Regions from separate parts of the Sedimenticola selenatireducens genome, predicted to be linked through region 1. Evidence: predicted binding sites of a transcription regulator. Region 1 holds the regulator's gene; each other region holds the start of a gene.
The links. Region 1 encodes sigma-54, which starts transcription at its own class of promoters, with help from an activator protein. Its sites were predicted from a motif close to TGGCANGNTNCNTGCTT; they were not measured.
Positions count from the first base shown of each region.

Region 1 (2,267 bases):
CCCATCTGCGCAACAACCAGGCGATGAGTCTCTCCGGGGGTGAACGTCGCCGCCTGGAGATCGCCCGATCACTGGCCATGGAGCCCCGCTTCATACTGCTTGACGAACCATTCGCCGGTATCGACCCGATCTCGGTCAAGGACATACAGAATATTATCCGTACACTCTCATCCCGGGGGATCGGCGTACTGATCACCGATCACAATGTCCGGGAGACCCTCGGCATCTGTCAGCGCGCCTATATTATCAGCGAAGGCAAGGTGCTGGCGGAGGGCGAACCGGAGCAGATTCTGGCCAATCAGGAAGTGCGCTCCGTCTACCTGGGAAAAGAGTTCAGTCTCTAGAGTTGATCATCAGTTGATTGACGGCAATAAACCATTTTCTCCTTGTGCGTCTGGTGATTTTTTACGCTAGAATGAAACTGTGAAAACCATACAAATTACGTACCAGATCCAGATACCCGCATGAAGCAAACGCTCCAGCTTCGCCTTGGCCAACATCTCACCATGACGCCGCAGTTGCAGCAGGCCATCCGCTTGCTGCAACTCTCTACGCTGGATCTCAAGCAGGAGATTCAGGAGGCGCTCGACTCCAACCTGATGCTGGAGACCGAAGAGGAGAACAGCGCCCGCGAAGAGGCCCGTGGGAATGAACAAGAGCGCACCATCGAGCGGCTCAATGGCGATGGCCTGAAAGGGGACAAGGCCAGCAGCAATGACCTCAACAACGAAAAAGAGGTCAACGGCGAGGCAAACTCCATACCGGAAGAGCTGCCGGTGGACAGCGGCTGGGACGATGTCTACGACAGCACGCTACCACCCTCTTCCGGACTGGCATCCCGGGACGCCGGCGACAGTGACTACCTGGCCCAGCGCCGCAGTGCCCGCACCCTCTACGACTATCTCACCTGGCAGTTGAACCTGACCCCGTTCAGCGATCTGGACCGCGAGATTGCCGTCTCAATCATTGACGGCATCGATGAAGACGGTTACCTGAGGATGGATCTGAACGAGATTCTTGTCAGCATGTCCGCTGACGAGGTTGAGCTGGATGAGATCGAAGCGGTGCTGCACCGGATTCAGCAATTTGACCCACCCGGCGTGGGCGCGCGTGACCTGAGGGAGTGCCTGCTGATCCAGCTAAGTCAGCTGACGGATCCCCATCCGTGCATGGCCCTGACCACTCAGCTGATCAACAATCACTTCGACCTGCTGGCCCAGCAGGATCATAACCAGATCAAACGCAAGCTGAAGATTGATGACGACACCCTGAAATCGATTAATCAGCTGATCCGCTCGCTGATACCGCGCCCCGGCAGCCTGGTGGCCGAAACCGAACCCCAATATGTCATTCCCGACGTATTCGTGACCCGCCGAGATGGCGTCTGGCATGTGGATCTGAACGCTGATGCCGCCCCCAAACTCCGGGTTAACCCGGAATACGCGCGGCTGATCCGGCGCGCCGACAACAGCGACGACAACAACTACCTGAAGAATCATCTGCAGGAAGCGCGCTGGTTTATCAAAAGTCTGATGAGCCGCAATGAAACGCTGTTGCGCGTGGCCACCAAGATTGTCGAACTGCAGCGCGGATTCTTCGAGCACGGCGAAGAGGCGATGAAGCCCCTGGTATTGAGGGACATCGCCGAGGCCCTGGAGCTGCATGAATCCACCATATCCAGGGTCACCACGCAAAAATATATGCATACCCCCCGGGGTACGCTGGAATTCAAGTATTTCTTCTCCAGCCATGTCAGCACGGCTGGAGGCGGAGAGTGTTCCGCCACCGCGATACGCGCACTGATCAAGAAACTGGTCGCTGCCGAGAAGCCGAACAAGCCACTCAGCGACAACAAACTGGCGAGCATACTCGCCGATCAGGGCATTCAGGTCGCACGGCGGACGGTAGCAAAATACCGCGAGTCCATGGCGATCCCGCCATCAAACGAGCGAAAGCGCCTCGTCTAGAGGCCAGTAACCAAGGAGCAAATCATGCAAATCAGCATCACCGGTCATCATGTGGACATCACCGAAGCCATGCGCAACTATGTCGAAACAAAATTCGAGCGCCTGGAACGGCACTTTGATCATGTCACCAAGATCCATGTCATCCTGAGTGTTGAGAAACTGCGCCAGAAGGCGGAAGCTACTCTCCATGTGAATGGCGCCGATGTCTTTGCCGACTGTGAAGAAGAGGATATGTATGCCGCCATCGACGGTCTGGTGGATAAAATCGACCGTCAGGTGAAAAAGCTCAAGGAGAAAAGC
Region 1 covers NZ_CAXXYC010000001.1:220,372-222,638, reverse strand. Annotated here, with positions in the region: gene lptB (LPS export ABC transporter ATP-binding protein) at 1-344, shown strand, start outside; gene ACHZBF_RS01090 (RNA polymerase factor sigma-54) at 465-1,967, shown strand; gene hpf (ribosome hibernation-promoting factor, HPF/YfiA family) at 1,992-2,267, shown strand, end outside.

Region 2 (2,267 bases), 150 kb from region 1:
ACCCGGCGGCTTCATCGGCATGTCCAGCTGCGGTTCGGTTTCCAGATCCAGGATCAGATCCGCCGTGAGTAATTCGGCATTGGGTTTGCCCGGCTCGCCCAACTGTAGCCGGAACGCCCCCAGATGCCCGTCAATGCGCAATGTCCGCCCTGCCTGCGGGATTACCGGTACGCCGGGCAGCTCTTCACCTTCGGTCAACAGCACCTGCGCCCGTAACGGCGGTTGCAACCGGCTGGCAAACTCCAGCGCCTCGTTTCCGCCGATGATCACCACCCTGCCCCGGGACTGAAACTCGATCAGGTCGGTGGCCTCGACCTTGACGCCGGCAAGTGCGGCCAGGGCCGCTGCGCGGGCTCGCTCGTTGCGCACCCGGATGGTATCGGTTATCTGCTCACTCATGATGCCGTTCCATCGTCCGTTGTTAAGCCAGGTTGGCCATTGGCCGCAGAAATCGAATCATTCGCCCCGCTGCCACGGGGATGGGTATCGTCATGGGTCATGGCAGTCTGCCCCCTGGCCTCGGGTTCCGATTCCTGACCCGGGACCGGGGGCCGCTCTTCCGCAGCGGCAATTGCCGGATCTGTCTGGCCCGACTCCATAGCCGCTTTCAGTCGCTCCTCCGCCATGGCCAGCTGATGCCGCATGTCCGCGGTGATGACGTCTCCCAGTTTGGTAAAACTGGTGTAATCGTCATCGTAATCATCCAGGCCGTCCCGGACATTGAAGGCCGCCTGATGAAACAGCTTACGCAACGCCTGCCGGCGCAACGATTCGCTCACCTTTTCCGACAGGAAACCGGTGTAATCGGATGTCTCGTCCAGAGATTCCAGGGGCGGCATATCCGCATCCGTGAGTGGCTGCTCCGAAACTTCCTCGGGAAGCGACGCCTCAGAGGACTCCGCGACCGCCTGGGGCGGTGATGCAGCAGCCCGCTTCAGGCGGGACCAGCGGGAAATAAAACCGCCGGGTGATTGACTATCCACGGCATCCTTCTCACGTCCACTCATAACGCCGCACTCCCGCCAGTCTCCTTGCGCCAATCCGTCAAACGGCGCTTTTGCCTTTTTTCCGGCACAAAGTGATTCAGCACAAACAGCTCGCACCAGCGATAAAGCTCCGGCGGCATGGCAACCGCGTAGACGGTTTCGTCAACCTCCTCGCAGGCATTGGCCTGATCGAAACTGAGGCTGAGCAGAAAAGGGACCGGTGTGCCCTCTCCGTTCTCCCGGGCCATCACAAAACAGCGGGGCGTGGGGGAACAGAGGTTGTGGTAATAGCTCTCACACTCATCGGCATGCAGCTGCAGGCGGAATCCACTGTACAGGTAGTGGCATATCTCACCCTGCTGGTGCACCAGGCTTACCGCCTGCGGCGCCGCCTCCCACGGGGCGGCGGTGACGCCGACTGCCTCCCACAGATAAGTTTGCCAGGGACTTGTCGCGGGTGATCGCTGCATCACTACCGACAGTGAGAAATCGGTTGGCGCCGGCCCATTCAGATCGTCGACAGGTTTCTCGGACATCACACATCGCCTCGTATCCACTCTCCGTCAGAACTCCAACGCAAAGAACATACCAGCCGCTCTGCTAGCGCTCTTAATCAAGGACAAGTGGAACTGCCAGACCAGCCAACGAACTAAATGCAATGAAAATTGCGGCAAAATGTCACAGCTAAACCTGGACATTGGGACAAATGGCACCAGTTGTCCCACCGGACAAACAAGGACCACCGGGACAACTTGACCGGCGGCCGCATGGAGCAATAACCCTAGTAATTAGGTATGGTATTTGCTCGGAGCTGACTCTACACTTTGCCTTGAGGAGTGGTTATGGATGAGTCAGAGTACATCAGCAGCAGTGCTACGACAGAGCGTCAGGGCCTGATCGACCGATTTGGCAGGGAGATTAAGTATCTGCGTATCTCGGTTACCGACCGGTGTGACCTGCGCTGTGTCTACTGTATGTCGGAGGAGATGCAGTTTGTACCCCGCTCCCAGCTGCTGACCCTGGAAGAACTCTACCGTATCGGCAAAACATTCGTCGAACTGGGGGTCAACAAGATCCGCATCACCGGTGGCGAACCCTTGACCCGCCGGAACATCATTCATCTGTTTCAGTCGCTGGGCCAACTGGATGGCCTGAACGATTTCACCCTTACCACCAACGGCACCCAGCTGCCGAAATATGCCAAAGCACTCAAGGCGGCCGGTGTCACCCGGATCAATATCAGCCTGGATACCCTGCAACCGGACCGTTTCCACGCCATCA
Region 2 covers NZ_CAXXYC010000001.1:365,802-368,068, reverse strand. Annotated here, with positions in the region: gene ACHZBF_RS01775 (4Fe-4S binding protein) at 1-399, opposite strand, end outside; gene ACHZBF_RS01770 (DUF3306 domain-containing protein) at 396-1,007, opposite strand; gene ACHZBF_RS01765 (DUF3305 domain-containing protein) at 1,004-1,522, opposite strand; gene moaA (GTP 3',8-cyclase MoaA) at 1,829-2,267, shown strand, end outside.
Region 2: the regulator sigma-54 is predicted to act here: its motif matches at 1,561-1,577, upstream of ACHZBF_RS01765 (DUF3305 domain-containing protein).

Region 3 (2,267 bases), on a different contig from region 1:
GCATCCAGGCGATCACCTTCTTGATGTCGGCGATGGGTGCCGGACTGGGCGGCATCTGGGTCTCGCCCCATTTGCCACCGGGACTGCCTGCTTTTACGGTTTCCGCCAGCGTGTCTATCGCACCATCCTGGCTGGCATATTTCTTGGCGATATCTTGAAATGAGGGGCCGATCAGCTTGGCATCGGCCTTATGGCAACCGAGGCATCCCGACATCATGGCTGTTTGCTGATCAGCTTGGGCTATCATGGCCGATGTCATCAATAGAATAACGCTTAGGGTTTTCACTGTTTTGGTCATAGTGGTTTCCAATAAGTTGATGAGATTGATGAGATTGATGAGATTGATGAGATTGATGAGATTGATGAGATTGATGAGTTGTGTGGGGTATTTGCATAATCACTACCGATTTTCTTGATCTGTTAAGGCATTGTGATGTGTGACTGCTTACACAGGCTAGCGGCAGCAAAAAAGGAATATTTACTGTCATTTAGTCCGGTTTTTATCGATAGAAACAGATTGATAAGGTGGGTAACTGCCGTCTCCGGCCCGATCAGGATACCATTCCCGGGCCTGTTGTTTGATTTCGATCATTCAGCTACTTGTTTCGGGTTTGCGCCGGAGGCGCCCGCTGTCCGGTTTCAGGTGCTGTTTTCGGATCTCGCGGAGGCGCAACTGCTGTCCCGTTACGAACCAGATCAGCTACGCCGGTTTATTACCCGCGTGCTGGTGGACCGGAAGCAGTGTAACCAGGAGCGTATCAAGACGCTCTGGGCCAATCACCGGCGCAATGTCTACCACCAGGCCGAGCTGGATTTCATGGAGGAATTCGCGGTGGTGGATTAGCTAACGCGTTGCGCCCGAATCTGCCGCTGATTGGCAGAATGTGGTGAGTGGGGCAAACGGTATCGAACGTGAATGAGGGTTTTCGCCCGCGAGGATGCAGGTGCGAAGCGTTGCCTAGGAGTGTGGCCACTAAACAGGTAATTCAATGACTTTTTGTCGGGTTGTTTTACAATCCGTACCCTGAACCTCAAAAAAACTCTTAAAAATCAATTCATTATTTTTTGGCATGGAATATGTATTAGTAATGTTGAATATAATTGATATTCGATAAATTGTTATCTGCAGAGTAGTAAAGTCATGAAAAAAATAATCTTTTACATCACACTTATGTTTATTGCCGCTCCGACAATCAGTTATGCCACTCCGGTATTTTGGGAGATAAATGCGGGCGGATTTGGCTATGAGTCATCCTGGTCTATTACCCAGGATACTGGCGGCTCCTTCTCGGCCGGTGTCGGCTCCATGTCCAGCTATACGAACTACACCTTCAATTGGGATCTCACCCCCGGGGACTATTCGTTGATCCTCAGAGATACCTGGGGCGACGGTTTGGATGCCGGGGGGCACGCCACGCTGATAGTTGACGGAACCACCTTGCTTTCATGCGGAAACTGCTTCGGTAGTTTTTACCAGATGGGTTTTGTTGTGCCGCAGGTTGAAACATCGGTTCCGACTCCGGCGCCACTTGCCCTTATGGGACTCGGTCTAGTCGGTATCGGGTTTAGCCGGAAGTTAAAATTGGCTTGATTCATATCCTTGTATCGAGATCTGACCCCGCCATTGAGCGGGGTTTTTGTTGTGGGTTTGCATTCTCAGGCTATAGGAAATAGCCTGAGAAAATAGGTGGTGTCGGGTTAATTTGTTACGCTTCGATTCTTCCAACAGCTGGCGCTGCTGTCAGATTAATTTACAGTCGCGGTCGTGGGTTGTCCTTTTGATGAGCAGGCCTGTGCTCGTTGCAGTCAAGAGTCGGCTATATTTTTGGTGCCTCTGTCAGTAATGAACTATACATTCGAACCCATCGGTTTCATCCGTTCCCCCTACAAGGAGAAGTTCGGTATCCCGCGTCAGCCGGGATTGATTGCCGAAGCCAGGGGCGAGCTGGTGTTCGCTGCACCCTATAACCGACCGGAGGCGGTGATCGGTCTGGAGGGGTATTCCCATGTCTGGTTGCAGTTTGTGTTTCATCAGGCGCTGCGGGACGACTGGCAGCCGATGGTGCGCCCCCCTCGGCTGGGTGGTAACAAAAGGGTGGGGGTGTTTGCCAGTCGGTCGCCTTTCAGGCCCAATCCGATCGGTCTCTCGGTGGTGAAGCTTGAGCAGGTGCGAGCGGGCGACGGGGAGGTCGTGCTGGAGCTGTCAGGGATTGATCTGTTGGATGGCACCCCGGTGTTGGATGTAAAGCCTTATGTGGGGTACGTGG
Region 3 covers NZ_CAXXYC010000003.1:19,441-21,707, forward strand. Annotated here, with positions in the region: gene ACHZBF_RS03715 (c-type cytochrome) at 1-298, opposite strand, end outside; gene ACHZBF_RS03720 (hypothetical protein) at 644-844, shown strand; gene ACHZBF_RS03725 (PEP-CTERM sorting domain-containing protein) at 1,142-1,591, shown strand; gene tsaA (tRNA (N6-threonylcarbamoyladenosine(37)-N6)-methyltransferase TrmO) at 1,844-2,267, shown strand, end outside.
Region 3: the regulator sigma-54 is predicted to act here: its motif matches at 1,067-1,083, upstream of ACHZBF_RS03725 (PEP-CTERM sorting domain-containing protein).